DNA from 3 places in the Streptomyces sp. NPDC057002 genome. Region 1 is predicted to be linked to each of the others. Evidence: riboswitches for the same ligand, from Rfam matches in the RefSeq annotation. Region 1 holds a riboswitch; each other region holds the start of a gene.

What was found. A riboswitch is a leader RNA that binds a small molecule or an ion and turns the genes downstream of it on or off. The one in region 1 is predicted to bind cobalamin.
Region 2: another riboswitch for cobalamin. It lies ahead of ACFT32_RS19515 (ribonucleoside-diphosphate reductase subunit alpha); the one in region 1 lies ahead of metE (5-methyltetrahydropteroyltriglutamate--homocysteine S-methyltransferase).
Region 3: another riboswitch for cobalamin. It lies ahead of ACFT32_RS08145 (ABC transporter substrate-binding protein); the one in region 1 lies ahead of metE (5-methyltetrahydropteroyltriglutamate--homocysteine S-methyltransferase).

The regions. Positions count from the first base shown of each region.
Region 1 covers NZ_JBHURZ010000001.1:658,443-667,887, reverse strand. The annotation lists gene ACFT32_RS02970 (alpha/beta hydrolase) at 1-1,457, shown strand, start outside; gene ACFT32_RS02965 (maleylpyruvate isomerase N-terminal domain-containing protein) at 1,454-2,110, opposite strand; gene ACFT32_RS02960 (FAD-binding dehydrogenase) at 2,318-4,111, shown strand; gene metE (5-methyltetrahydropteroyltriglutamate--homocysteine S-methyltransferase) at 4,382-6,715, opposite strand; cobalamin riboswitch at 6,884-7,108, opposite strand; gene ACFT32_RS02950 (energy-coupling factor ABC transporter ATP-binding protein) at 7,136-7,987, opposite strand; gene cbiQ (cobalt ECF transporter T component CbiQ) at 7,984-8,733, opposite strand; gene ACFT32_RS02940 (energy-coupling factor ABC transporter substrate-binding protein) at 8,739-9,083, opposite strand; gene ACFT32_RS02935 (energy-coupling factor ABC transporter permease) at 9,080-9,445, opposite strand, start outside.
Region 2 covers NZ_JBHURZ010000003.1:1,028,032-1,037,476, forward strand. The annotation lists gene ACFT32_RS19515 (ribonucleoside-diphosphate reductase subunit alpha) at 1-1,595, opposite strand, end outside; cobalamin riboswitch at 1,718-1,874, opposite strand; gene ACFT32_RS19520 (GNAT family N-acetyltransferase) at 1,910-2,416, opposite strand; gene mctP (monocarboxylate uptake permease MctP) at 2,497-4,125, opposite strand; gene ACFT32_RS19530 (DUF3311 domain-containing protein) at 4,122-4,376, opposite strand; gene ACFT32_RS19535 (GntR family transcriptional regulator) at 4,514-5,278, opposite strand; gene ACFT32_RS19540 (extracellular solute-binding protein) at 5,545-6,825, shown strand; gene ACFT32_RS19545 (carbohydrate ABC transporter permease) at 6,899-7,885, shown strand; gene ACFT32_RS19550 (carbohydrate ABC transporter permease) at 7,882-8,724, shown strand; gene ACFT32_RS19555 (glycoside hydrolase family 3 protein) at 8,734-9,445, shown strand, end outside.
Region 3 covers NZ_JBHURZ010000002.1:5,758-15,202, reverse strand. The annotation lists gene ACFT32_RS08155 (ABC transporter ATP-binding protein) at 1-22, opposite strand, end outside; gene ACFT32_RS08150 (FecCD family ABC transporter permease) at 19-1,032, opposite strand; gene ACFT32_RS08145 (ABC transporter substrate-binding protein) at 1,029-1,988, opposite strand; cobalamin riboswitch at 2,115-2,304, opposite strand; gene ACFT32_RS08140 (CoA-binding protein) at 2,391-2,798, shown strand; gene ACFT32_RS08135 (4-hydroxybenzoate 3-monooxygenase) at 2,835-4,058, shown strand; gene ACFT32_RS08130 (ArsR/SmtB family transcription factor) at 4,060-4,419, opposite strand; gene ACFT32_RS08125 (cation diffusion facilitator family transporter) at 4,482-5,510, shown strand; gene ACFT32_RS08120 (YbaK/EbsC family protein) at 5,512-6,069, opposite strand; gene ACFT32_RS08115 (XRE family transcriptional regulator) at 6,112-6,684, opposite strand; gene ACFT32_RS08110 (EamA family transporter) at 6,782-7,639, shown strand; partial or broken gene ACFT32_RS08105 (acyltransferase) at 7,642-7,782, opposite strand; gene ACFT32_RS08100 (acyltransferase) at 7,813-8,610, opposite strand; gene ACFT32_RS08095 (gamma carbonic anhydrase family protein) at 8,723-9,250, shown strand; gene ACFT32_RS08090 (DedA family protein) at 9,265-9,445, opposite strand, start outside.

The DNA.
Region 1 (9,445 bases):
GCGCGGAGCAGCCGCAGCCGCCGCGGGTGCGCTGGCTCCCCTGCGACCAGGTGCTGAAGCCCGCGCCCCCGCTGGACCCGGAGGTCGCCGACTGCGCGGTCCGGCAGGTCCCGCGTGACCACGCGCGCCCGGACGGGGACACCGTGGGCGTGGTCATGCTCCGGCACCGGGCCAAGGACCCCGCCAGGCGTCTCGGCGCCCTCTTCGTCAACCCGGGCGGCCCCGGCCAGTCGGGGCTGCACTTCGCCTACCGGGCGGAGAAGTTCCTGACCCCCGAGGTCCTCGCGCGGTACGACGTGATCGGCTTCGACCCGCGCGGAGTCGGGCAGAGCGCGCCCGTGAGGTGCTTCACCAGCCAGGAGGCGGCGGACGCCGCGCTCGCCGGCAAACGCGAGGCGCCGCTGACCCCCGCCGAGACCGCGGCGACGCTCCGCGCCGAACGCGCCTACACTCGCGCCTGCGCCCGCGAGGCCGGCCCCTTGCTTCCGCACCTCAGCACCGCCGACGTCGCCCGCGACCTGGACCTGCTCCGCCGGAGCGTCGGCGCCGAGCGCCTGAACTTCGCGGGGTTCTCCTACGGTTCGATGATCGGCGCCACCTACGCCAACCTGTTCCCGCGCCACACCGGCGCGCTGATCCTCGACGGCAACATCGATCCGCTGCTGCGCATGACGGACGGCATCGAGTACGACCGGCAGCGTGCCGTCGCCGCGGAGGACGTCCTGACCGCGTTCCTGCGTGCCTGCGCGAGCGAAAGCGACCGGTGCGCTTTCGGTGAGGGATCGCCGACGACCGCCTTCGAGGAGATCCGCGACCGGCTGAGGAAAGGCTCCCTCACTCTGCCGGACGGCAAGGCCGTCGACTTCGCCGGCCTGGGTGACCTGGTGCTCGGCAGGCTGTCGGCAGGGGACCTCTCCGGGCTGGCCCGGTCCTTGGACACGCTCCACGCCGCCATCTCCCGTACACCGGCGCCCCGTTCGAAGGACAGCGCCGCCGAGATACGGACCGCATACCGTGGCAACGACTCCGGCAACGCCGTCAATTGTGGTGAGAAGCCGTACCGGCTGCCCGCCGGGGCCTGGCCCCTGCTCGCGAGGCAGTGGGAGCGGAGCAGCCCCACCTTCGGGCGGTCGCAGGCGTACGACGCCCTGCCCTGCGCCACCTGGCCTGTACGGGCCGGCGACGACCCCGGGGTCCACACGGGCCCCTGGGACCGTCCGCTCGCCCGCACCGCGCTGGTCATCGGCAACCGGTTCGACCCGGTCACCCCCCACTCCTTCGCCGAGCGCATGGCGGCCCGGCTCGCCGACGCGCGCCTGCTCACGGCCGACATGTACGGACACACGGCCATGGGGCTCAACGTGTGCGTGGACCGGCTGGCCACCCGTTATCTGACCGAGGGCGCCGCGCCCGCCGCCGGTACGGTGTGCCCGGCGGACACCCCGCCCTTCGGTTAACCCAGGTACAGCGGGAGTCTCGAGGCCCGCTCGCCCAGTTCGGCCCGCTCCGCCTCCGTGGGCGGCCGCCTCCCGGTGCCCACCAGCAGCGCGTCCCGGTCGTGGAACGACGCGGGGAACGCGCTTCCCGCGATCCGCTCCAGCAACTCGCGGGAGTGGGTGAGCCCCTCCGCCGGCGGCTGCTCCGCGTCCGGGAGGTGCGCGATCAGGTCGAGGTGGTGCAGCGTCCACTCCAGGACGTACACCGAGAGGTAGTCCGCCACGGTGAGGACCTCGTCGCGGGTGCCGACCCGGCCGGCCGGGTCGGCGAGCCGGGCGGCGCGGCCGGCGGCGGAACCGACGTCGTCCAGGTGGAACGTGAGCAGGTGCGGATCCTCGTATGCGGCCGCGAGCCGGACGGTCAGCGCGTCCAGCGGGTCGTCACCGGCCGGCGGTGCGTCGGCGACCTCCCAGTAGGTCACCGCGTCACGGGTCGGCTCCCGGTCGGAAGGGGTGGCGAGGGTGATCAGCACGTCCTGGGCGTCGATGACCAGATGGCACACCAGGTCCCGCACCAGCCAGCCCGTACAGCCGGACGGCCGGGCGAAGTCCTCGTCGGCCAGGCCGGAGACCGCCGCGCGCAATGCCGTCCAGGAGCGTGAGAAGAGATCCACCTCGGCAACGTAGTGCCGTGCCGCGAGGACGGACAAGCGCATTTCGGACGGTCGATACGCCTTCGTGTCAACTCCCGCACCGCGCCGATGAGTTCAACCGCACAGGACTCTGGCGGCCCTCAGAACTCCTGGGCTACCGTCGGTAACACCCCTGGTTGCCACAGGGGCCTCTCCCGACCCCTGCGCACCTCCTCCGGAAGGCGGCCCATGGAACACCCGTCAGAACCCGCCGCGTTCACCCGCCGCCGTGCCCTGACTGTGGCGGGCGGTGTGCTCGCCGGTGCCGCTCTCGCGCAGTCGGCGTTCCCGGCCTTCGCGGCCGGCGCCGGATCCTCCGACGCGGACGCCATCGTCGTCGGCCACGGTCTAGCCGGGCTCGTCGCCACCGCCGAACTGGCCGCCGCCGGACGCAAGGTGCTGCTGCTCGACCAGGAGCCGGAGTCCGGCCTGGGCGGGCAGGCCTTCTGGTCCTTCGGCGGGCTGTTCTTCGTCGATTCCCCTGAGCAGCGGCTCATGGGCATCAAGGACTCGCGGGAACTGGCCTGGCAGGACTGGCTGGGCACGGCAGGCTTCGACCGTGGCATCACCGACCCGTCGGGCCAGGATCACTGGGCCCATAAGTGGGCCGAGGCGTATGTGGACTTCGCCTCGGGGGAGAAGCACTCCTGGCTCGCGGGGCTCGGCATGCAGTGGTTCCCGATCGTCGGCTGGGCCGAGCGCGGCGGCGGCCTCGCGGACGGGCACGGCAACTCCGTACCCCGCTTCCACGTCACCTGGGGCACCGGTCCCGCCGTGGTCGAGCCCTTCGAGAAGAAGGTGCGCGCGGCCGTCGACGACGGCAAGGTGACCTTCAGGTTCCGCCACCGCGTGGACGACCTGATCGTCACCAACGGTGCCGTCACCGGCGTACGCGGAAAGGTCCTGGAGCCCAGCACCGCGGCACGCGGCAAGCCCAGCTCCCGCACGGTCGTCGGCGACTTCGACCTGAACGCCCCCGTCGTGATCGTCACCTCGGGCGGCATCGGCGCCAACCACGACCTCGTCCGGCAGAACTGGCCCGCACGCCTCGGCACGCCCCCGAAGTCCATGATCACGGGGGTGCCCGCGCATGTGGACGGGCGGATGCTCGCGATCACCGAGAAGGCGGGCGGACGGATCGTCAACCCCGACCGCATGTGGCACTACACCGAGGGCCTGAAGAACTACGACCCGATCTGGCCCGACCACGGCATCCGCATCCTGCCCGGCCCGTCCTCCATGTGGTTCGACGCCACGGGCAAGCGCTTCTCCAGCCCCGACATCCCGGGCTACGACACCCTCCACACGCTCAAGTCGATCACCGACACAGGCTACGACTACTCCTGGTTCGTCACGACCCAGAAGATCATCGCCAAGGAGTTCGCGCTCTCCGGCTCGGAGCAGAACCCGGACCTCACCGAGAAGAACGTCTGGAAGCTGCTGTCGCGCATCTGGCAGACCCCCGAGCCGATCGAGCGGTTCAAGGAGAAGGGCGAGGACTTCGTCGTCGCCAAGACCCTCCCCGAACTGGTCGCCGGCATGAACAAACTGACGGGGGACGACCTGATCGACCTGGCCGCTCTGCAACGGCAGATCGAGGCCCGCGACCGCGAGATCGCCAATCCGTACACCAAGGACGCCCAGGTCATGGGCATCCGCAACGCCCTCGCCTACCCCGGCGACACCCTCAGCCGCACCGCCTCCGCCCACCGGATCCTGGACACGTCCGCCGGACCGCTGATCGCCGTGCGCCTCAACATCCTCACCCGCAAGACCCTCGGCGGGCTCCAGACCGACCTCTCCGGCCGCGTACTGAACGCCTCCGGCAAGCCGATCACCGGGCTGTACGCGGCCGGCGAAGTCGCCGGCTTCGGCGGAGGCGGCGTCCACGGCTACCGCTCCCTCGAAGGCACCTTCCTGGGCGGCTGCCTGTTCTCGGGCCGAGTGGCGGGCCGGGCGGCGGCGGCCGCGACAGCGAGCTGACATGACGGTGGCGGCCGCGACACCGCGCCGACTCGGTTGAGGCCGCGGTAGGCCGGCGCCCCGGCCGGGCCGCCGCGATCCGGGACCACCCCGGCCGTGCTGCCGGGCCTGGCCCGTGGCTGACGCGACCGGCACGGTCGGCGTCCGCCGCAGATGACCGCGGCCGAGGCCGGCGCGACCGCAACCGGACCGGCGGTGGGTCCCGTCCCGCGAGCGTGAACCGGCCCCGTCAGGGGCAGGCCGCCGCCTCGGCCCGCCCCGCCCGGTCCGTCAGATGAGGTCGGGCCGCTCCCCGCCCAGTTCGCCGCGGACGACCCGGGCCGCCGCCACCAGGTTCTCCAGGGACGCGCGGGTCTCGGGCCAGCCGCGGGTCTTCAGGCCGCAGTCGGGGTTGACCCACAGCCGTTCGGCGGGGATGGCCTTCAGGCCGGTGCGCAGCAGGCCGGCCGCCTCCTCGGCGCCGGGAACCCGCGGGGAGTGGATGTCGTAGACACCCGGCCCCGCCTCGCGCGGATAGCCGTGCGAGGCGAGTTCGCGGGCGACCTGCATATGGGAGCGGGCGGCCTCCAGGCTGATGACGTCCGCGTCGAGGTCGTCGATGGCCTGCACGATGTCGCCGAACTCGGCGTAGCACATGTGCGTGTGGATCTGCGTGTCCGGCCGCACACCACCCGTGCTGAGCCGGAAGGCCTCCGTGGCCCAGGCCAGATACTCCGGCCGGTCGGCGGCCCGCAGCGGCAGCGTCTCGCGCAGGGCGGGCTCGTCGACCTGGATGACCGACGTCCCGGCCGCCTCCAGGTCCCTCACCTCCTCGCGCAGGGCGAGGGCGACCTGCCGGGCCGTCTCGGCACGCGGCTGGTCGTCGCGGACGAAGGACCAGGCGAGCATGGTGACCGGGCCGGTGAGCATGCCCTTGACCGGACGGTCCGTGAGGGACTGCGCGTACCTCGTCCAGCGCACGGTCATCGGCTCGGGGCGGGAGATGTCGCCGGCCAGGATCGGCGGGCGGACGTAGCGGGTCCCGTAGGACTGCACCCAGCCGTGCTGGGTGGCGAGATAGCCGGTGAGCCGCTCCGCGAAGTACTGGACCATGTCGTTGCGTTCGGCCTCGCCGTGCACCAGGACGTCCAGACCGGCCTTCTCCTGGAAGGAGATCACCTCCTGGATCTCGGCCTTGATGCGCTCCTCGTATCCGCCCGCGTCGATCCGGCCCGCCCGCAGGTCCGCGCGGGCGGAACGCACCTCACCGGTCTGCGGGAAGGAGCCGATCGTGGTGGTCGGCAGCAGGGGCAGACCCAGCCGGGCGCGCTGGGCGGCGGTCCGCTCTGCGTACGGCAGCGAGCGGCTGGCGTCCGCCTCGGACACCGCGGCCGTGCGGGCGCGCACGGCCGGGTCGCGGGTGATCGGGGAGTTCGCCCGGGAGGACAGGTCGGCCCGGTTCGCGGCGAGTCGCGCGCCGATCGTGTCGGTGCCCCGGGCGAGACCGCGCGCCAGGGTGACGATCTCGGCGGTCTTCTGCCGCGCGAAGGCGAGCCAGCGCAGGACCTGCGGCTCGATGTCCCGCTCCGCCGCCGTGTCCAGCGGCACGTGCAGCAGGGAGCAGGAGGACGAGACGTCCACCCGGTCGGCCAGGCCGAGGAGCGTGCCGAGCCGGGAGAGCGAGGCCGCCAGGTCGTTGATCCAGATGTTGCGGCCGTCGACGACACCGGCGACCAGCCGCTTGCCCGGCAGACCGCCCACCGCGGCCAGATCGTCCAGGTTGGCCGCCGCCGACTCCGTGAAGTCCACCGCGAGCCCCTCGACCGGCGCTTTCGCCAGCACCGGCAGGGCGTTCCCGAGCCGGTCGAAGTAGGAGGCGACCAGCAGCTTCGACCGGTCGGTGAGGGCTCCGAGGTCGCGATAGGCACGCTCGGCGGCGTTCAGCTCGGCCGGGGTCCGGTCCTGGACCAGGGCCGGCTCGTCCAGCTGGACCCACTCGGCGCCCGCCGCGCGCAGGTCGGCGAGGACCTCGGCGTACACGGGCAGCAGCCGGTCCAGGAGCGTGAGCGGTTCGAAGTCCGCGGGCACACCCGGGGCGGGCTTGGCCAGGAGCAGATATGTCACGGGGCCGACGAGGACGGGGCGCGGGGTGTGGCCGAGTGCCAGCGCTTCGCGCAGAGCGGCGACCTGCTGGGACGAGTCGGCGGTGAACACCGTGTCCGGACCCAGCTCGGGCACCAGATAGTGGTAGTTCGTGTCGAACCACTTGGTCATCTCCAGCGGCGCCACGTCCTGCGTGCCACGCGCCATGGCGAAGTAGCCGTTTAGGGCGTCCGCCTCGACGGCGTCCCGGTGACGGCCGGGGATCGCCCCGACCATGACGGTGGTGTCCAGGACGTGGTCGTAGAACGAGAAGTCGCCCGTCGGGACCTCGTCGATGCCGGCGTCGGCCAGCTGCCGCCAGTTCGAGGCGCGCAGGCCCGCGGCGGTGGCCCGGAGGGCGTCGGCGGTGACGCGGCCCTTCCAGTAGCCCTCGATCGCCTTCTTCAGTTCCCGGTGCTGTCCCTGGCGGGGGTAGCCGTACACGGTGGACCGTGCTGCCGCGGCTGCGGGCTTGGTGGTCACGGAGATCTCCTTCGCGAGACGAATCCCTGAGATCCCGGCGACGGGACGAGAGCGCGAAGGGCGACGGACCGGACGGAAACGACCTCGCGCAGTGGCAACAGCACGGTCGTCCGCCTGGTATGTACGCCGACCCGCCCTCGAGGTCACCGGGATGTCCGCGCACGAGTGGTCCGCGCGCGGGCAGTTGGCAGGTCTTCGGACTCGCGGGCACGCTCTCACCGTGTGAGAACACCTACTGGCCGTCGCTTCCCGGGCCCTGTTCGTGGGCCCAGTGCGTATGACGGCGGTCGTTCCCGCTCACCGCTGCGGGGCAGTCCCGGATTCCCACCGGGTTCCCTCTTGCGACGCGTCCCGCCTGGCTGACGGGGGCGAACCAGCTGCACCGTCAGCCTATACACGGGGAGGCCGCGGAAGCGACCCTCAGCCGCCGCTCCCCAGGCGCTCCGCCGTGAGGGCGGCCAGTTCGTCCGGGGTGCGCGGGCCGGGCGCCGACTCGGTCAACAGCCCCTGAGCACGCAGCAGTTCGGCCGCGGCCGCACCCCACGGCAACCGCAGCCCCGCCTGCCGGAGGAGATCGGTTTGCGCCAGTGCCGTGGGCGCGGGGGCGAGGTGCACGCCGTCCGGGGTGAGGAGCGCCGCGTCGTCGGCCCAGCGCAGGGCGAGATCGACGTCGTGGGTGGCCATCACCACCGTGGTGCCGTTCGCACGCAGCCCGTCGAGCGTGCTGAGGAGCCGTTCCTGGCCGTCGGGGTCGAGTCCGGCCGTCGGCTCGTCGAGGACCAGGACACGGGGGCGCATGGCGACCGCGCCCGCGATCGCGGTCCGCTTGCGCTGCCCGTAGGAGAGCAGATGGGTGGGCCGGTCGGCCAGGCCGCTGATGTCCAGGGCGGCGAGCGCCTCCGCCACCCGTGCCCGTACCTCCGTATCGGCCAGTCCGAGGTTCAGCGGCCCGAACGACACGTCCTGCTCCACGGACGCCGCGAACAACTGGTCGTCCGGGTCCTGCACCACGAGCTGGACGGTCGTCCGCAGCCGGGTCAGGCCCTTGCGGTCGTACGTCACCGGCTCCCCGTCGACCGTCAACCGCCCCTCGTGCGGCCGCAGTCCGCCGCTGAGCAGCCGCATCAGCGTGGTCTTGCCGCTGCCGTTGCGGCCGAGCAGCGCGAGCGCCCGCCCCTCACGGATGCCGAAGTCGAGGCCGCTGAGCACGGCCGGGCCGTCCTCGTAGGCGAAGGACGCGCCCCGCAGGGCGACGAGGGCGGGCTCGCTCATGAGGGCGGCCTTTCCAGTACGAAGGTGAGGACGGCCAGCGCCGCGAGGAGCGCGCAGCTGGCGACCGTGAAGCGGACGGAGACGCGGGCCTCGGGCACCAGGACACGCAGGGTTCCGTCATACCCGCGCCCGGCGAGACCCGCCTGGAGGCGGGCCGCCCGGTCGAACGCCCGGACGAACGCCGTGGCGCCCAGTCCGCCCAGCGAACGCCAGGCGGCGGCCCGAGTGGTGTGCCCGAGCCGGGCGGCCTGCGCGTCGCGGATCCGGCGCACGGAGTCCAGCAGCAGAAAGCTCATGCGGTACGTCACGAGCGCGACATCGACGACGGGCGCCGGGACACCGGCCCGGACCAGGCGCGGCAGCAGGTCGGACATGGGCGTGGTGAAGGCGAACAGCAGCACCCCCAGGGAGGCCGCCGAGGTGCGCAGCAGCAGCTCCCCGGCCCGCAGGGGCCCGTCGTCCGCGAGGGAGACGAAGCCTTCCGGCCCGCCGACCTGGACGAGCAGGGTGACCGCGCCGGTCACGCAGAAGCCCAGCGGCACACGGTAGGCCCGCCACAGCCGGCGGCCGGGCACACCGGCCGGCCCCAGCAGCAGGGACACGGCCGTCACGAGCACCAGCGCCGCGCCGGGCCAGGGCGGCAGCGAGATGGCCAGCACGGTGAGTCCGAGACCGAGCACGGCCTTGTCCACGGGATGACGGCGGCGCCAGCGACTGCTGTGCGCCGCCGCGTCGATCGGCAGCACGCGGCTCAGGCCCTCTCGGCCGTGGACTCCTCGGTGTCCTGCTCCCGCGCCTGCTGCTCACCCTGCCGGCGGCCCCGGCGCAGACCGAAGTAGTAGGCGAGGACACCGGCGCCGAGCGCCGCCTGAAGGGAGAACAGGGCCGACTCGATCTCACCCGACGGCGGCTCGTACAGCGGCGAGAACCAGGGCTTGTAGTCCGGCTCGATCTCGGTGATCGCCGTCTCCGCCTCACCGTCGGCGCCCGTGAACGGCTCCTCCTTGTGATCGCCCAGGCCGAGCGCGAGCGGCAGTACGGCGAGCGCGGCCACGGCGAGCAGCAGCAGGAGGTTGATCTTCGTGTTCTTCTTCATCGGGTCGCCGCCTCGGTCTCGGTCACGGACTGCTTCTTGGCGAGGAGCACACCCAGCCGGGTCAGTTCTCCCTTGCTGGACTGCACCAGCAGCCGCATCACGAGCACCGTCAGCAGCCCCTCGCTCACCGCGAGCGGGATCTGGGTGACGGCGAAGATGGTGCCGAACTTGCCGAGCGCGCCCACGAACCCGCTGCCCGGGTCGGGGAAGGCGAGCGCCAGCTGAACGCTGGTGACGCAGTAGGTGGACAGGTCGGCGAAGAACGCCCCGAAGAAGACCGCGACCATCAGCGGCACGTCGTACCGCCGCAGCAGTTTGTACACGGCGTATCCGGCCCAGGGCCCGACGATCGCCATGGAGAA
Region 2 (9,445 bases), on a different contig from region 1:
GGCGAGTCGAAGGGCAGGCGCAGCTTGAAGAAGACGTCCTGCAGGCCCATGGCCCCGAGGCCGACCGGACGCCACCGGGCGTTGGAGCGGCCCGCCTGCTCGGTCGGGTAGAAGTTGATGTCCACGACCCGGTCGAGGAACGTGACGGCCGTACGGACGGTCTCGTCCAGCCGTTCCCAGTCGAGATCGCCGGTCGATGTGTCGACAAAGGAACCCAGGTTGACCGAGCCCAGGTTGCAGACCGCCGTCTCCCCGTCGCTGGTGACCTCCAGGATCTCCGTGCAGAGGTTGGAGGAGTGGACGACGTGGCCCGGCTCGGCCGTCTGGTTGGCGGTGCGGTTGGCGGCGTCCTTGAAGGTCATCCAGCCGTTGCCGGTCTGCGCGAGGGCGCGCATCATTCGGCCGTACAGCTCACGGGCGGGCAGGGTCTTCCTCGCCAGGCCCTTCGCCTCGGCCGCCCGGTACGCGGCGTCGAACTCCTCGCCGTACAGGTCGACCAGCTCGGGAACGTCAGAGGGGGAGAACAGCGACCACTGCCCGTCGGCGTTCACCCGCCGCATGAACTCGTCCGGCACCCAGTGCGCCAGGTTCAGATTGTGCGTACGGCGGGCGTCCTCGCCGGTGTTGTCGCGCAGCTCCAGGAACTCCTCGATGTCGGAGTGCCAGGTCTCCAGATAGACCGCGGCCGCGCCCTTGCGGCGACCGCCCTGGTTCACGGCGGCGACCGAGGCGTCGAGCGTCTTCAGGAACGGGACGATGCCGTTGGAGTGGCCGTTGGTGCCGCGGATCAGCGAACCGCGCGCACGGATACGGGAGTAGGACAGCCCGATGCCGCCCGCGTGCTTCGACAGCCGCGCCACCTGGTGGTACCGGTCGTAGATCGAGTCCAGCTCGTCCTTGGGGGAGTCGAGGAGGTAGCAGGACGACATCTGGGGGTGCCGGGTGCCGGAGTTGAAGAGGGTGGGGGAGGACGGGAGGTAGTCGAGGCGGCTCATGAGCCCGTAGAGCGCGGCGACCTCGTCGACGGCCTGTGCCGTGTCGTCCTCGGCGAGGCCGGCGGCGACGCGCAGCATGAAGTGCTGGGGCGTCTCGACGACCTTGCGGGTGATCGGGTGGCGGAGCAGGTAGCGGCTGTGCAGCGTCCGCAGGCCGAAGTAGCCGAAGCGGTCGTCGGCGGCCCGGTCGATGAGCGCGTCGAGCCGGGCGGCGTGCAGGCGCACGAACTCGGCGGTCCGGTCGGCGATCAGCCCCTCCCGGTGGCCGACCGCGACGGACTCGGTGAAGCACGTGACGCCCTGGGAGGCGGCCTCTTCGCGGATGCCGATCGTCAGCAGGCGCGCGGCCAGCCGGGAGTAGGCGGGGTCCTCGGAGATGAGGCCGGCGGCCGACTCCGTCGCGAGCTCGCGCAGTTCCACGATGACATCCGGCACGGCCCCCCGCGCGGACCGGCCGCGCAGCGCGGCGGCGGCGACCCGGCCGGGGTCGGCGTCGGGGAGATCGGCGGTCAGCTCGGTCAGGGTCCGCAGCAGCGCGGCACCGGGACCGTCGTGCTCTTCTTCGGAAGCTGAGACCGGTTCGGCTGGCGCGATGGTCACGTGGGGCTCTCCCTCGCTCGGCAAGGGGCCTCGCACAGGGCAGGGGGCAGCACACGAGCGCACACGGCGTCGCGTCCACCGGCCCATTCCACGAGGCCCGGACGTCAGGGCACCCCGGCCGGACGGCCGGGTGCGCTGTCGGCAGGTCCTCGGACTGACTCCTGTGCGTGGCGTTCTGGGAACAGACATGCACAAGTACACCGTTGCGGGACAGTTCCGGATTCGCACCGGATTCCCCTGCGGCGACAGCGAGCACGAGCATACATCTTGTGCCGGGTTCGGGCGGCACCCCCAGATGTTGTGTCGTGCTGGTTTCAGAGCGTCAACTGGTAGGTGAGGAGAGTGATGTCCGCCAGCTGCGGGAGCGGGTTCCAGTCGCGCTCGGGAGTGCGGGTGAAACCCAGGCGTTCGTAGATGCGGTGGGCTGTGCGCATGGTGCGCTGGGTCGACAGCACGATGCGGACGCAGCCGGGCGTGGCCCGTGCGCGGTCGATGCAGGCGGCTACGAGGGCCTCGCCGGTGCCGCGGCCGCGGGCGGTGTGCGAGACCGCGAGCATCCGTATCTCGGCCTCTCCCGGGCCGGCTATGTCGGCCATGGGGCCGCCGGACGGTACGAAGGTGACGCCGCCGAGGAGGGTGTCGTTCTCGACGGCGACCAGGACGTCGGCTGCGGCTGCCCGTCTGGCGACGTCTCGCAGTTCGTGGAGGTACTCGTCGCTCTCGCCGAAGTCGAGAAGGCCGTCGGCGAGATAGGCGTGGGCCGTCATCTCGCCGAGGGGGCCGTACTCGGTGGGCTTCACTCGCCGGATCAAGGTGTCCATGGCGTGAGTGTGTACGACAGCGGGCCGCCGGTGTGGTTGATTACCGGCGGCCCGCTGCGGGCGTACGTGCCCGGTCGGTTCTAGTGGGCGGAGCCCGCGGTGGCCGGCGGAAGCTCCACCTGGACCCCCGGGTCGCCCGCGTCCGCCGTGTAGTCCTCCGGCTTGGTCTCGTCGATGCCGTCGGGGGCCTTGAGGGCCTTCAGGGCGAAGGTGAGGACCACCGTCACCACCACGTTCAGGACGAACGCCGTGAGGCCGATGTAGCCGATCTCGCCGATGCCGGGGATCTCCTTCGACGAGCCGCCGAAGTGCTTCTGGGTCGGCGAGGCGACCCCGTACGCGGCGGCAGTGCCGTAGATCATGCCGACCGCCCAGCCCGCGAGCAGCGCCCAGCGGTGGAACCAGCGGGTGAACAGGCCGCCGACCAGGGCCGGGAAGGTCTGCAGGATCCAGATGCCGCCGAGCAGCTGGAAGTTGATGGCGACGGTCTTGTCCATGGTGAGGACGAAGGCCAGCGCGCCCACCTTCACCAGCAGGGAGACCAGCTTGGAGACCTTGGTCTCCTGCGCCGGCGTGGCGTCCGGCTTGAGGAAGTCCTTGTAGATGTTGCGGGTGAAGAGGTTCGCGGCCGCGATGGACATGATGGCCGCCGGCACGAGCGCCCCGATGCCGATCGCCGCGAAGGCCACACCGGCGAACCAGTCCGGGAACATCGTCTCGAACAGCTGCGGGATCGCCAGCTGCCCGTTCTGCACCTTGATCCCGGCCGCGATCGCCATGAAACCGAGCAGCGCGAGCAGGCCCAGCATCAGCGAGTACAGCGGCAGGATCGTGGTGTTGCGGCGGATCACCTCACGGCTGCGCGAGGACAGCGTCGCAGTGATCGAGTGCGGGTACATGAACAGCGCGAGCGCCGAGCCGAGCGCCAGCGTGGCGTACGTCCACTGGCCAGCCTCCGGCGGCACCAGCGCACCGCGTGCCGCACCCGTCGCCGGGTTGGTCTGGCTGTACGCGTCGCCCGCCCTGGCGAAGATCTCGTCGAAGCCGCCCAGCTTGATCGGGATGTAGATGATCGCCACCGCGATGACGATGTAGATCAGGGTGTCCTTGACGAAGGCGATCAGCGCCGGGGCACGCAGGCCCGAGGAGTACGTGTAGGCCGCCAGCACACCGAACGCGATCAGCAGCGGCAGGTCCTTGATGAACCAGTTGGTGTCCTCGCCGCCGCCGACGCCCATCACGTCCAGCACGGCCTGGATGCCGACGAGCTGGAGCGCGATGTACGGCATGGTCGCGAGGATGCCGGTGACGGCCACGGCCAGCGACAGGCCCTTGGAGCCGAAGCGGCCCCGCACGAAGTCGGACGTCGTCACGTACCCGTGCTTGTGGGACACCGACCACAGGCGGGGGAGGAAGGTGAAGATCAGCGGGTAGACCAGGATCGTGTACGGCACCGCGAAGAAGCCCGCCGCGCCCGCCGCGTAGATCGCCGCCGGTACGGCCACGAAGGTGTACGCCGTGTACAGGTCGCCACCGAGCAGGAACCAGGTGACCCAGGTGCCGAACGACCGGCCGCCCAGGCCCCACTCGTCCAGGCTGTTCTCGTTCTCGGCCTTGCGCCACCGTGAGGCCAGGAAGCCCATGACCGTGACGAGCAGGAAGAAGAAGATGAAGACGGCGAGTGCGACGCCGTTCACGCCGTCCTTCACCGCGCACCTTCCTTACGGGCGCGCTGGTCACGCTGCCACAGCTTGTAGGCGGTCATCGTCAGCGCGGTGGAGATGAGCACCCACGCCATCTGATACCAGTAGAAGAACGGTATGCCGATGAAGGCCGGGTCGGTCTTGGCGTACGAGCCGACCCACAGCATGGCCACGAAGGGCGCTAGGAGGCAGACGCCGATGACGACGCGCATCGGCGTCACCACCGGACCTCTACCGGCTTCTGGGGCTTGCGACATCAGGCGGCTCCGTCCCCTCAGTGATCACCTGTGTAATGCGCAGGCAATCTAGGTCAGCATGCGGCGGGAACGGAACCCCTCGTCCGCAATGCGACACCCAATAGAAACCGGGGCTCACCAGCGGTCCGCGTCGGGCGCTACTCGACAGGCCGCTTCAGCCGGGCCACGAACTTGTACCGGTCCCCCCGGTACACCGACCGCACCCACTCCACCGGCTGCCCCTCCCGGTCCAGCGAGTGCCGGGACAGCATCAGCATCGGCAGGCCGACGTCCGTGCCGAGCAGGCCGGCCTCGCGCGGGGTGGCCAGCGACGTCTCGATGGTCTCCTCGGCCTCCGCGAGATGGACGTCGTAGACCTCCGCCAGCGCGGTGTACAGGGACGTGTACTTCACCAGCGACCGCCGCAGCGCGGGGAAGCGCTTGGCGGACAGATGGGTGGTCTCGATGGCCATCGGCTCGCCGTTGGCCATGCGCAGCCGCTCGATGCGCAGCACGCGTCCGCCGGGCGCGATGTCGAGCAGGCCGGCGAGGCGGTCGTCAGCGGTGATGTAGCCGATGTCCAGCAGCTGCGAGGTGGGTTCCAGGCCCTGGGCGCGCATGTCCTCGGTGTACGAGGTCAGTTGCAGCGCCTGGGAGACTTTCGGCTTGGCGACGAACGTGCCCTTGCCCTGGATGCGCTCCAGGCGCCCCTCGACGACCAGCTCCTGAAGTGCCTGGCGCACGGTCGTGCGCGAGGTGTCGAACTCCGCGGCCAGCGTGCGCTCGGGCGGGACCGGTGTGCCGGGCGCCTGTGTGTCCGTCATGTCGAGCAGGTGCTTCTTCAGGCGGTAGTACTTGGGCACGCGTGCGGTACGGACGGGCGCCCCGTTCTCGTTCTCCGCACTGCTGACGTCGGTGCTCATGCTCCGCCTTCCCGGCTCGGTCTGCCGACACGATCCCACTTGTATACCGTCGGCGCCGCTTTTGGTCTAGTCCACAACATCCAGTGGTCTACCTGAAGTATGGCGTGTACAGCCGGTATTTCGCTGGCTTATTACTTAAAGGTTCCTGCATATGTAGGTCGCATAACGGCTGGTCAGAGCCTTATCGGACCTCTTGACAGGTCTCGTGGTCCAGGCCAAGCTCCTCCCTACTGGTCTACACCAATGGTCCAGCTGAGGAGGGTGGCGTGAAGCGCAAGCTGATATCCGCGATCGGTATCGCGGGCATGATGGTCTCCATCGCGGCGTGCGGGGGCGAGGGCGGGAATTCGGACAAGGGCGGCGCGGACGCCAAGGAGCTGACCGTCTGGCTCACCGTCGATGCCCAGAACAACTGGCCGCAGCTGGTGAAGGCCGCCGACGCGGCGGTGCAGAAGAAGCACCCCGGTCTCAAGATCAACCACGAGTACTACGGCTGGCCCGACAAGAACGCCAAGCTCGACGCCGTCCTCGCCACCGACAAGGCGCCCGACGTGGTCGAGATGGGCAACACCGAGATGCTCGGCTACATGGTCAAGGGCGCCTTCGCTCCCCTGGACCCGGCGAAGTTCGACAACTCCGACGCCTGGCTGGACGGCCTCAAGGCCTCGGTCACCTACGAGGACAAGACCTACGGCGTCCCGTACTACGCCGGCGGCCGCGTCGCCAACTGGCGCAAGGACATCGCGGCTTCGGTCGGTGTGAAGACGCCCCCGAAGACCTACAAGGAGCTGACCGCCGCCCTGGACAAGATCCAGAAGAAGGAGGGCGGCAAGTACAACGCCTGGTACCAGCCCACCCGCGACTGGTACGCGGCCATGTCCTTCGTCTACGACGCCGGCGGCGCCATCGCCACCGAGTCGGGCGGCCAGTGGAAGGCCTCTCTCTCCTCGCCCGAGTCCCTCAAGGGCCTGACGGAGTTCAAGAACGTCGTCGACTCCTACATGCACGGCGACAAGACCAAGGACGAGTCCGACCGCTATATCGTCTACGGCCAGGGCAAGTCCGCCATGATCTTCGCCGCCGCCTGGGAGGGCGCGACCGCCGAGGACCCGAAGAACGACAAGACCGGCAAGCTCAAGGGCAACCTCGAGAACTTCGTGATGCCCGGCCCGTCCGGCAAGAACATGCCCGTCTTCCTGGGCGGCTCCGACCTCGCCGTGCCGGTGAAGTCCGGCGCGCAGGACCTGGCCGCCGAGTGGATCAACGCCTACACCGGCTCCTCCGGGCAGAAGGGCCTGATGGCCAAGGGCAATCTGCCCAACAACAAGACCGACCTCGCGACGCTGAAGAACGACCCGGCGACGGCGGTCCCCGCCACCGCGGCCGAGTCCAACTGGTTCGTCCCGATGGCCCCCGGCTGGGGCCAGGTCGAGAAGGCGCAGATCCTGCAGACCATGCTGCAGAGCATCGGCACCGGCAAGAAGTCGGTCGAGGCCGCCGCCAAGGACGCGGACGCCGCGATCGACAAGGTCATCAACACGAAGTGACCTACGGGCGGGGCTCCCTCACCGGGCGGAGCCCCGCCGTCGTCAGACCTGAGGGAGCGCCGAGGAGCACGCGATGAGTGCCGCAGACACCACCACCCCCGCCAAGGTGCCGCCACCGCGACAGGCACCGCCACCCCTTGCCGACGCGCCGCCACGGGTGAAGCGGCCGTCGGGCGGGGCCACGGCCCCCTGGCTGCTGCTCGCGCCCTGCCTGCTGATCCTCGCCCTGGTCATGGGCTATCCGCTGGCCCGGCTGGTCACCCTCTCCTTCCAGAAGTTCGGGCAGTCCCAGCTGTGGGGCTTCCAGCCGGCCGAGTCGGTCGGGTTCGACAACTTCGCCAAGGTGCTCGGGGACGGCGAGTTCTGGGCCGTCGTCCTGCGCACCATCGTCTTCGCTGCCGGGGCCGTCGTCTTCACGATGGTGATCGGCATGGCGCTCGCCCTGCTGCTCCAGCGGGTCTCCGGCTGGCTGAAGGTGCTCATCAACATCGTGCTGGTGGCGAGCTGGGGCATGCCGGTGATCGTGGCGACCACCGTCTTCAAGTGGCTCTTCGACTCGGACTACGGCGTCTTCAACGCGCTGCTCAGCAAGCTGCCCGGCGTCGAGATGATCGGCCACAACTGGTTCGCGAGCGGGCCGGAGGGCCTGGCCGTGATCATGCTGCTGGTGGTGTGGGGAGCGGTGCCCTTCGTGGTCATCACGCTCAGCGCGGGACTCACCCAGGTCCCGAAGGAACTGGAGGAGGCGGCCCGCCTGGACGGCGCCGGCTCCTGGGGCGTCTTCCGCTACGTCACCCTGCCCGTCCTCAAGCCGATCATCGTGATGCTCACGACCCTGTCGGTCATCTGGGACATGGGCGTCTTCCCCCAGGTGTTCGTCATGCGCAACGGCCACCCCGAGCCGGAGTTCCAGGTCCTCAACACCTACTCCTACGACCGGGCGTTCGTGGTCAACGACTACGCGCAGGGTTCCGCCATCGCGCTGATCACCGTCCTGCTGCTGCTCGGCGTGGTCGCCGTCTACATGCGGCAGATGCTGAAGATCGGAGAGGTCGAATGAGCACGCTCGCCGGAGCCGGCCGCCGCAAGTCGCGGCTCGGCTGGAACCTCCTCGGCCTCCTGGTCTTCGTCGTCGCCGGCTTCCCGCTCTACTGGATGCTCAACACGGCGTTCAAGCCCGCCAAGGACGCCATCGACCCGGACCCGAGCCTGCTGCCGACCGGCATCACCTTCGCCAACTTCGGCCGGGCGCTGGACATCGCCGACTTCTGGGGCCCGGTGGGCCGCAGCCTGGTGGTGTCGCTGGCGGTCGTCGTCATCGGCATGGCCGTCGGGCTGCTGGCCGCGCTCGCCATCTCCCGGTTCGCCTTCCGCGGCCGGAAGATCGTGATCGTGGGCATCCTGGCGGTCCAGATGGTGCCGCTGGTCGCCATGATCATCCCGGTGTTCCTGCTGCTCAACGACCTGGGCCAGTACGACCGGCTGACCGGCCTCATCATCACCTATCTGACCTTCGTCCTCCCGTTCACGGTGTGGACGCTGCGCGGCTTCATCGTCAACATCCCGAAGGAACTGGAGGAGGCGGCCATGGTCGACGGCTGCTCCCGCACGGGCGCCTTCCTCCGGGTCGTCTTCCCGCTCCTGGCCCCCGGCATGGTCGCCACCTCGGTCTACGGCTTCATCCAGGCCTGGAACGAGTACCTCTACGCCCTGATGCTGCTCAGCCAGAAGAACCAGACCGCGACCGTCTGGCTCGGCAACTTCACCACCAAGCACGGCACCGAATACGCCCCGATGATGGCCGGCGCCACGATGATGGCCGTGCCCATCGTCGCCCTCTTCCTCCTCGTCCAGCGCAAGATGGCCGCGGGCCTGACCGCGGGCGCCGTGAAGGGATGACCCCACCCGATGACGACACTCGCCAGCGGTGCCGACACGCTCACGCGTGACGCCCTGACGGTTCTCCAGCCCGGCTTCACCGGCACCACCGCCCCCGACTGGCTGCTGCGCCGGCTCGGCGAGGGCCTCGCCTCCGTCGGCCTGTTCGGCCGCAACATCGCCTCGCCCGGCCAACTGGCCGCGCTCACCGCGCAGCTGCGGGCCGAGCGCGACGACGTGCTGGTCGCGATCGACGAGGAAGGCGGCGACGTGACCCGCCTCGAGGTGCGGTCCGGCTCCTCCTTCCCGGGCAACCATGCGCTCGGCGCGGTCGACGACGTCGAGCTGACGCGAGCCGTCGCCCACGAACTGGGCCGCCGCCTCGCGGCCTGCGGCGTGAACCTCAACTGGGCCCCCTCCGCCGACGTGAACTCCAACCCGTCCAACCCGGTGATCGGCGTCCGCTCCTTCGGCGCCGACACGGCCCTGGCCGCCCGGCACACCGCTGCCTACGTCGAAGGCATCCAGTCCGCCGGGGTCGCCGCCTGCACCAAGCACTTCCCCGGCCACGGCGACACGGCCGTCGACTCCCACCACTCCCTCCCGCGCATCGACATCCCCGCGGACGTGCTCACCGACCGCGAACTCACCCCGTTCCGCGCGGCCATCGCCGCCGGCACCCGGGCCGTGATGAGCGCCCACATCCTGGTCCCGGCCCTGGACCCCGACCACCCGGCCACGC
Region 3 (9,445 bases), on a different contig from region 1:
CGCCGGCGTGTGTCTCCGTCACCGCACCCTCCGCGTCCGGTAGAGCACCGCCACGAACGCCGGCACCCCGATCAGGGAGGTCACGACCCCCACCGGCACCTCCTGCGGATCCAGGACCGTCCGGGCCAGGGTGTCGACCCACACCAGGAACACCGCGCCGGCGAGTGCGGTGACCGGCAGCAGCCGGGCGTGCCCGGGTCCGGCCAGGGCCCGGGCGGCGTGCGGCAGGACCAGCCCGACGAAGCCGATGGCCCCGGCCGAGCTGACCAGCGCGGCCGTGAGCAGGGCCGTGACGCACAGCAGCACCAGGCGGGTGCGGGCCACGGACACCCCGAGCGCGGCCGCCGCGTCCTGCCCGAAGGCGAAGGCGTCGAGGGTACGGGCGTACGACAGGCACACCACCAGCGCCACTGCCAGGGCCGCGAAGCACAGCCAGACATCGGTCCAGCCGGCCCCGCCGAGCGAGCCCAGGAGCCAGAACAGCACGCCCCGGGTCGTCTCGGCGTCGGCGGCGGTCAGCACGACGAAGGAGGTCAGCGCGGAGAAGAGCTGCATGGCGGCGACGCCCGCGAGGACGACCCGGTCGGTGGTGTCGCCGAGGGTGTGGCTGAGCAGCAGGACCAGCGCGAAGGAGACCAGGGCGCCGAGGAACGCGCCCGCGGACACCGAGACGGCACCGCCGCCCACGCCCAGCACGACGATGACGACCGCGCCGGTGGAGGCGCCCGAGGACACCCCGAGCACGAACGGGTCGGCGAGCGGGTTGCGCAGCAGCGACTGCATCACGGCCCCGCACACGGCGAGTCCCGCCCCGCACACGGCCGCGAGCAGGGTGCGCGGCAGCCGCAGCTGCCAGACGATCCCGTCCCGGATCGGCGTCAGTCCGGAGCTGCCGATCCCGAGGTGGGACGCGACGACGGACCACACGTCCCCGACCCTGATGTCGGCCGGTCCGATGGTGATCGCCAGGGCCACGGAGACCACCAGCAACAAGGCGCCTCCGGCGGCGAGCGCCGGTCCGCGCACGGTCACTTCACGAGCCCGAACTCACGCAGTCCGGCCGCGACCTTCTCCACGCCCTCGACCGTGCGGATGGTCGGGTTCATGGCCTGTCCGCTGAGCAGCACGTACCGCTTGTGCTTGACCGCGTCCATGTTCTTGGTGACGGGGTCGGACTCCAGGAAGGCGATCTTCCGCTTCGCCGACTCCGCGGTCTCCGAGTCGCGGGTCAGGTCGCCGATGACGAGGACATCGGGGTTGCGGTCGGCCACGGTCTCCCAGTTGACCTGCGGCCACTCCTCGTGGGTGTCGTCGAAGACGTTCTTCGCGCCGAGGGCGCGGGTCATGATGCCGGGCGCTCCGCAGCAGCCGGCCAGGTAGGGCGACTCGGAGTTGGCGAACCAGTACAGCAGGGAGACGCCGGAGGCGTCGACGCCCCGCGTGGCCTTCTCCATCCGCTGCTGGAGGGAGGCCACGAGCTTGTCGCCGCGGTCCTTCACCCCGAACACGGTCGCGAGGTCCCGCACCTCGCCGTAGACGGCGTCGATGCCCAGCGCCTTGTCGCGCTTGCCGTCGCCGCCGCCCGAGTTGTCCTTGCCGGCGCAGTCGGACGGGGAGACGTACGTGGGCACGCCGAGCTTCTCGAACTGGTCGCGGGTGGCGACGCCGCCCTTGCCGAGGGTGGAGACGAAGGACGCGGCGACGAAATCGGGCTCGGAGTCCAGGACCCGTTCGAAGGAAGGGTTGTTCTCGGCGATGCGCGGCACCTTCGCGTTGGCCTTCTCCAGCCCCTTCATCACGGGGTCGGTCCAGGTGGCCGTGCCGGCCATCCGGTCGGCGAGACCGAGGGAGAGCAGGATCTCGGTGGTGCCCTGGTTGAGGGAGACGGCGTGCCGGGGCGCCTTGTCGACCCGGACCTCCTGGCCGCAGTTGTCGAGGGTGGCGGCCGCCCCGGCGGTGGGGGCCTTCGAGCCCCCGCAGCCGGTCATGAGCAGGGAGCCGGCCGCGAGCAGGACGGCGGCACGGGCGGGTCGGGCGAGGGGCAAGGAAACCAGTCCTCAGACGTCGAGGGCCCGATCGCGGAGCCCGGTCGTACGGTGCTCCCCCGCCGCCGGCCGGCCGCGGGGGCCGCCAGCAGGTCTTCGGACTCGGGTTCACCCGGTGCGGGGCGCCTTCCCGTACGACGTCCAGCCGTACAGTGGCCGCGGCCCCGCCCGTCCCCCTCACCGCTGCGCGTCAGTTCCGGATTCGCACCGGATTCCCTGACCCACGTACATGGGTTCGACTGGCCTCGGCAAGCTATCACGGTGGGCTTCGGGGAATCACCGCGCGCCCCGCGTCGTTCCCCGGACAGCAGCTCTTCCGCGACGCGACTCCCGAGGAGGCCGCCGGTGTACGGCGACGACGCAACGGTCCGCAGGATCCTCACCGAGCTCGGCGATACTTGGGCCGTGGTGGGCCTGTCGTCGAACCGGCAGCGCGCGGCGTACGGCGTCGCCGCGGTGCTCCAGCGGTACGGCAAGCGCGTCGTGCCCGTGCACCCCAAGGCGGAGACCGTGCACGGCGAACAGGGGTACGCGAGTCTGGCGGACATCCCCTTCGACGTGGACGTCGTGGACGTGTTCGTGAACAGCGACCTCGCCGGAGCGGTCGCGGACGAGGCGGTCGCGAAGGGCGCCGGGGCGGTGTGGTTCCAGCTCGGCGTCGTCGACGCGGCGGCGTACGACCGCACCCGGGCCGCGGGCCTGGAGATGGTGATGGACCGCTGCCCGGCGATCGAGATCCCGCGGGTCGGGTGAGGGGCACGACCGTCGCGCCCCCTCCATAATGAGCGCATGACCCAAGCCTCCCCGCCCGCGGACGCAGGCTCCCCCGGGCGTTTCCCGGTCGTCGTCGTGGGCGCCGGTCCCGCCGGGCTGACCGTCGGCAACATCCTGCGGGCCGCCGCCGTGGACTGCCTGGTGCTGGAGGCCGAGACCCGGGAGTTCATCGAACAGCGGCCCCGGGCCGGGGTCATCGAGGAGTGGGCCGTCCGCGGCCTGGAGAAGCGGGGCCTCGCCCGGAACCTGCTGGACTGCGCGGAGCTGCACACCGCGTGCGAGTTCCGCTTCGACGGGGAGCGGTACCGGTTCCACTACGGCGAGATGACGGGCAGTCACCACTTCGTCTACCCGCAGCCGTTGCTGGTGACGGACCTGGTGCGCGAGTACGCCGACGTGCGGGGCGGGGAGATCCGCTTCGGGGTCGGGGACGTGGAGCTGCACGACCTCGACACCGACAGCCCGTCCGTGTCGTACACCTGCCCGGAGACGGGTGAACGGCGGGTCGTGCACTGCGACTTCGTGGCCGGCTGTGACGGGGCGCGCGGAGTGACGCGGGCCGCGCTGCCGCCGGAGCGGGTCCGGGTCGCACGGCACGACTACGGCATCGGCTGGCTGGCACTGCTCGCCGAGGCGCCGCCGTCCGCCGACTGCGTGCTGTTCGGCTGTCACGAGAACGGCTTCGCGGGCCAGATGCCCCGCAGCCCGGAGGTGACCCGCTACTACCTCCAGTGCCCGCCGGGCGACGCCCCGGAGAACTGGCCGCACGAGCGCGTCTGGGCGGAGCTGCGGCAGCGGCTCGGAGCGGCCGGTGTGCCGCCGCTGACGGAGGGGCGGCTGATCGAGAAACGCGTGCTGGACATGCACGACTACGTGGTCGAGCCGATGGTGCACGGCCGGCTCCACCTCGCGGGCGACGCGGCGCATCTGGTCGCCCCCATCGCCGCCAAGGGCATGAACCTCGCCCTGCACGACGCCTTCCTGCTCGGCGACGCCCTGGTGGCGCGCCTGACCACGGGTGACGACAGCGGTCTGGCCGGCTATGCGCAGGCGTGCCTGCGGCGCGTGTGGGACTACCAGGAGTTCTCGCAGTGGCTGTCCGAGGTGTACCACGGCACGGCGGCGGGCGACCCGTTCCGCGCAGGCACCACGCTCGCCCGGCTGCGCCGCCTGTTCACCTCGCCCGCGGCGGCCGCGGCCTTCGCCGAGCAGTATCTGGGGACGGCCGCGCGGTACTGACTCAGTCGTGCGGGGGGCGGTCGCTGAGACGGTGGTCGGCCACGTTCAGTGCCTCGTCCACGAGCCGGCGCAGATGGCCGTCGCGGAGTGAGTAGATCACGCGGCGGCCTTCTTTTCGGGTGCCCACCAGGCCCGCGAGACGCAACCGCGCCAGATGCTGGCTGACGGCGGGCCGGGCCGCCCCGCACGCCTCCGTGAGGGTCGTGACGTCGGCTTCTCCCCTGGTCAGCGCGTGCAGCAGGGCGAGCCGGGTCCGGTCCCCCAGGAGGGCGAGGAGTTCGGCGGCGAGCGCGAACTGTTCCTCGCCGGGGCTGCGCGGATGCGCATCGTGCGCAGGTGACAGGTGCATGCGTGCGCTCATACGCACATAATGGCCCTGTGGACGTGTGCACGTCCACTCCCTCGCACCGGAAGGGGACCCACGTGAGCGACCGGCACGAGCACTCCCACCCTCACCACCACCGGCACGGCCTGCGCCACCGGCTGTCCCACCTCCTCACCCCCCACTCCCACGAGACGGCCGACAAGGTCGACTCCGCCCTGGAGTCCTCGGCCCGGGGGATGCGGGCGCTCTGGGTCTCGCTCGCGGTGCTCGGTGTGACGGCCCTGGCCCAGGCGCTCGTGGTGGCCGTCTCCGGCTCGGTGGCGCTGCTCGGGGACACCGTGCACAACACCGCGGACGCGCTGACCGCCGTACCGCTCGGGATCGCCTTCGTGCTGGGCCGGCGCGCGGCCACGCGCCGCTTCACCTATGGCTACGGGCGGGCCGAGGATCTGGCGGGGCTGGTGATCGTGCTGACGATCGCCGCGTCCGCGGCCTTCGCGGGATGGACCGCGATCGACCGCCTTCTCGACCCGCGCCCGGTCCAGCACGTTCCGGCGGTCGCCGTGGCGGCCCTCGTCGGGTTCGCGGGCAACGAGTGGGTGGCCCGCTACCGCATCCGCGTCGGCCGCGCGATCGGCTCGGCCGCGCTGGTCGCCGACGGACTGCACGCCCGTACCGACGGCTTCACCTCACTGGCCGTGCTGCTGGGCGCCGGCGGCTCTGCCCTGGGCTGGCAACTGGCGGACCCGATCGTGGGGTTGGCGATCACGGCGGCGATCGCACTGGTGCTGCGGGACGCGGCGCGGGAGGTGTTCCGGCGGGTGATGGACGCGGTCGACCCGGCCCTGGTGGACCGGGCCGAAGCCGCCCTGACCGAGGTCCCCGGGGTGCGGGCGGTGGGCGAACTGCGGCTGCGCTGGATCGGGCACCGGCTGCGCGCCGAGGTCGCGGTCGTGGTGGACGGCGCCGTGACGGTCCGCGAGGCCCACCGCATCGCCGTCGACGCCGAGCACGCGCTGCTGCACGCCGTGCCCCGTCTCACCGCCGCCCTGGTCCACGCCGACCCGGCACCGGTCCCGGGCGAGGCCGACCCGCATCTCGCACTGGCCCACCACACACCGGCGTAGCTCAGGCGATCCCGAGCCCCTCCAGCACCACGGCCCCCGGCAGTTCCGCGAACGCCTTGCCCGGGACCAGCAGCTTGCCGCGCCGCCGGCCGCTGCCGACCAGCACGTACGGCAGGTCGACGACGGCCGCGTCCACCAGCACGGGCCAGCCGTCCGGCAGTCCGAGCGGGGTGATGCCGCCGTACTCCATGCCGGTCTCGCCGGTCGCCGTGTCCATGCTGGCGAACGAGGCCTTGCGGGCGCCCAGTTGACGGCGTACGACGCCGTTCACATCGACCCGGGTGGTGGACAGTACGACGCACGCGGCGAGCGTGCTCTCGCCGGCGCGCTTGCCCGCCACGACCACGCAGTTCGCGGACCGCTCCAGCAGGTCCCGTCCGTAGTGCTCCACGAAGACGGCGGTGTCGGCCCACTGCGGGTCGGTGTCGACGTAAAGGATCTGGTCGGCGGGGACACTGCCCGGCCAGTGGCGTACGGCGCCGGCGACCGGGCCGGTGAGTTCGTCCAGGCAGGCCGGGGCCGGACGGGCGTCGTCGAAGTGTCCGATGGGTGCGCGCATGACCGCACGCTAACAACAGCGGACCGCCTCCGGCCGGGCGTCTCAGGAGACGGGCGGCACCGAGACGGCCATGATCATCTGCATCGGCACGTCGCCGGTGTTGCCGTACGTGTGCGGGACGTTGGCCTCGAAGTGGACGCTCGAGCCCGCGGGGACGCGGTACTCGACACCGTCGGCGGTGAGCGTCAGCTCCCCGGCCGTGACGTGCAGCAGTTCGGTCGTGCCGGCGGGGTGCGGGTCCGAGGGGCTGCTCTCGCCCGGCATGAGCAGCCAGTCCCACATCTCCAGCGGGCCGGGCGCCTCGGTGCCCGCGAGCAACCGGTTGTAGCTGCCGGCCTCGGTGTGCCACAGCCGTACGGTCTGCTCGGCGGGGACGATGTGGACGTTCGGGCCCTTCTCGTAGTCGAGCAGGGTCGTGATGCTGATGCCGAGCGCGTCGCCGATCTTGACGACGGTGCCGAGGCTGGGGTTGGTGCGGGCCTGCTCGATCTGGATGAGCATGCCGCGACTGACGCCCGCCCGGGCGGCGAGCACGTCCAGGGTGAAGCCGCGCACCGCGCGCCAGTGCTTGACGCTGCGCGCCAGGGACTGGGTCAGCAGCTCGAGGTCCGACACATTCCGTCCAATATTTTGTATGACACAGTGCAGCCGATTGCACTATCGTGTGGTTGACCTGATCGTTCACTGAACTGTACTGCGAGGCTTCCGCACCATGACAGCGCTCTTCGCCCTGGCCACCAGCCTGCTGTGGGGACTGGCCGACTTCGGCGGCGGACTGCTGACCCGGCGCACACCCGCGCTGACGGTGGTCGTGGTCTCGCAGTCGATCGCGGTGGTCGTGCTCGGCGCGGTCGTGGTGGCGACCGACGGCTGGAGCGAGGCGGGGCCGCAGCTGTGGTTCGCCGTGGCGGCCGGACTCGTCGGGCCGGTGGCGATGCTCGCCTTCTACAAGGCACTCGCACTGGGCCCGATGGGCGTGGTCTCACCGCTGGGTTCGATCGGCGTGGCCGTGCCGGTCGGCGTCGGCCTGGTGCTGGGCGAGCGCCCCGGCCTGCTGCAGTTCGTCGGCATCCTGGTCGCCGTCGCCGGTATCTGCCTGGCCGGCGGCCCCCAGTTCCGCGGCGCCCCCGTGCAGCGCCAGGCCATCGCCCTGACCCTCCTCGCCGCGTTCGGCTTCGGCGCGGTGATGGCCCTGATCGCCGAGGCGTCGACCACGCTCACGGGGCTCTTCCTCGCGCTGTTCGTGCAGCGGGTGACGAACGTGACCGCCGGCGGACTCGCGCTGCTGGTGTCGGTGCGGCGCGGATCGCCGGCCCTCCCGGCGGACGGCTTCCCCTGGCGCTCCCTGCCCGCGCTCGCCTTCGTGGGCCTCGCGGACGTCGCCGCGAACGGCACCTACTCGATCGCCGCACAGCACGGCCCGGTCACCGTCGCGGCCGTGCTCGCCTCCCTCTACCCGGTGGTGACGGCCGTGGCCGCGCGGGGGCTTCTCCGGGAACGGTTGCGGGCGGTGCAGGCCGCGGGCGCGGGCCTTGCCCTGGTGGGGACGGTCCTCCTGGCATCGGGCTGAGGTCAGGACCCCGGTTCCAGCTCCGCGAGGCCGGGCGCCTCCTCCTCCAGCTCAGCCAGCCGGGCCGCCGTCTCCTCGTCCAGGTCCGACAGCGCGCGCAACTGCTCGGGCGTGACGCCCTCCGGTATCGGCACCGGCCCTGGTGGGGCGGCCCTCCTGGCATCGGGCTGAGGTCAGGACCCCGGTTCCAGCTCCGCGAGGCCGGCCGCCGCCTCCTCCTCCAGCTCAGCCAGCCGGGCCGCCGTCTCCTCGTCCAGGTCCGACAGCGCGCGCAACTGCTCAGGGGTGACGCCCTCCGGTATCGGCACCGGAGGCGGGGTGCGCAGCGGCGGCTGCCAGCCGTCGGCGGGGGTCCAGCGCCGTACGACACGGGCCGGCGCGCCCGCCACCACGGAGTGGTCGGGCACCGTGCCCCGGACGACCGCGCCCGCGGCCACCACCACGTTCCGCCCGATCCGGGCACCCGGCAGGATCACCGCGCCGGTGCCGATCCAGCAGCCGGGCCCGATCTCCACCGGCTCCATCCGCGGCCACTGCCTGCCGATGGGCTCGTGCGGATCGTCGTAGGAGTGGTTCGTGGACGTGACGTAGACGTACGGACCGAAGTAGCAGTCGCTGCCGATGGTGACCGTCGTGTCCGCGATGACATGGCTGCCGCGGCCCAGGACGACGCCGTCGCCGAGGCGCAGGATCGGGTCGGGGCCGAGATCGAGGTCGGGCATCAGGCCCGCCGTGAGGGTGACCTGCTCGCCGATGATGCAGTGGGCGCCGAGGTGGATCCAGGGTTCGCCGAAGACGGTGCCGAGCGGGAAGGCGAGTCTGGTACCGGTTCCCATCGCGCCGAAGCGGTAGCGCCCGGGGTGCTCGGCCGTGACGGAGCCCGTGCGCTGCGCCCAGGCCCAGCCCGCGTGGACGGCGCGCTGCGCGAGGCCCCGCCGCCAGGATGAGAACGTGTTCTTGCGCTTCGGCACGAGGTCACGGTACTCAGCGGTAGCTCCACGCGCGGCGTCGGAGGCCTGTGATCTTCGCCCCACCGGGTGTCGTACGGTTTGCGCGTTGTCTACGACGTTTCTGGAGGCGGACATGGCGCAGCGGGCGATGATCACGGGGATCGGCGGCAGGGAGCCGCAGGTCGATCCGGAGGCGTTCGTGGCGCCGACGGCTTCGGTGATCGGGGGCGTGACGCTGGGTACGGGGGCGAGTGTCTGGTACGGGGCGGTGCTGCGCGGTGACGTCGAGTCGATCTCGGTCGGCGCCAGCAGCAACGTGCAGGACAACTGCACGCTCCACGCCGACCCGGGGTTTCCCGTGACGGTGGGTGAGCGGGTGTCCATCGGTCACAACGCCGTGGTGCACGGGGCGACCGTCGAGGACGACTGTCTGATCGGCATGGGGGCGACCGTGCTGAACGGGGCCGTGATCGGGGCCGGTTCCCTGGTCGCCGCGCAGGCGCTGGTGCCGCAGGGGATGGTCGTGCCGCCCGGGTCACTGGTGGCGGGCGTTCCCGCGAAGGTCCGGCGGGAGCTGAGCGAGGAAGAGCGGCAGGGGGTCACCCTCAACGGCACGATGTACGCCGAGCTGGCGAAGGCGCACCGTGAGGTGCACGCGTAGGAGGGAAGGGCGTCCTACTCCGCGGCAGCCGCTACGGGCTGGGCCTTCTTCGCCTTGCGCTTGATCACCAGCATGGACGTGACACCGACGAGGACCGCCGCCACCAGGCCCAGCCACGAGAAGCGCTTCAGCCAGGACTCGGCGACGATGCCGACGTAGTAGATGACCGCCGTCGTACCGCCGGCCCAGACGATG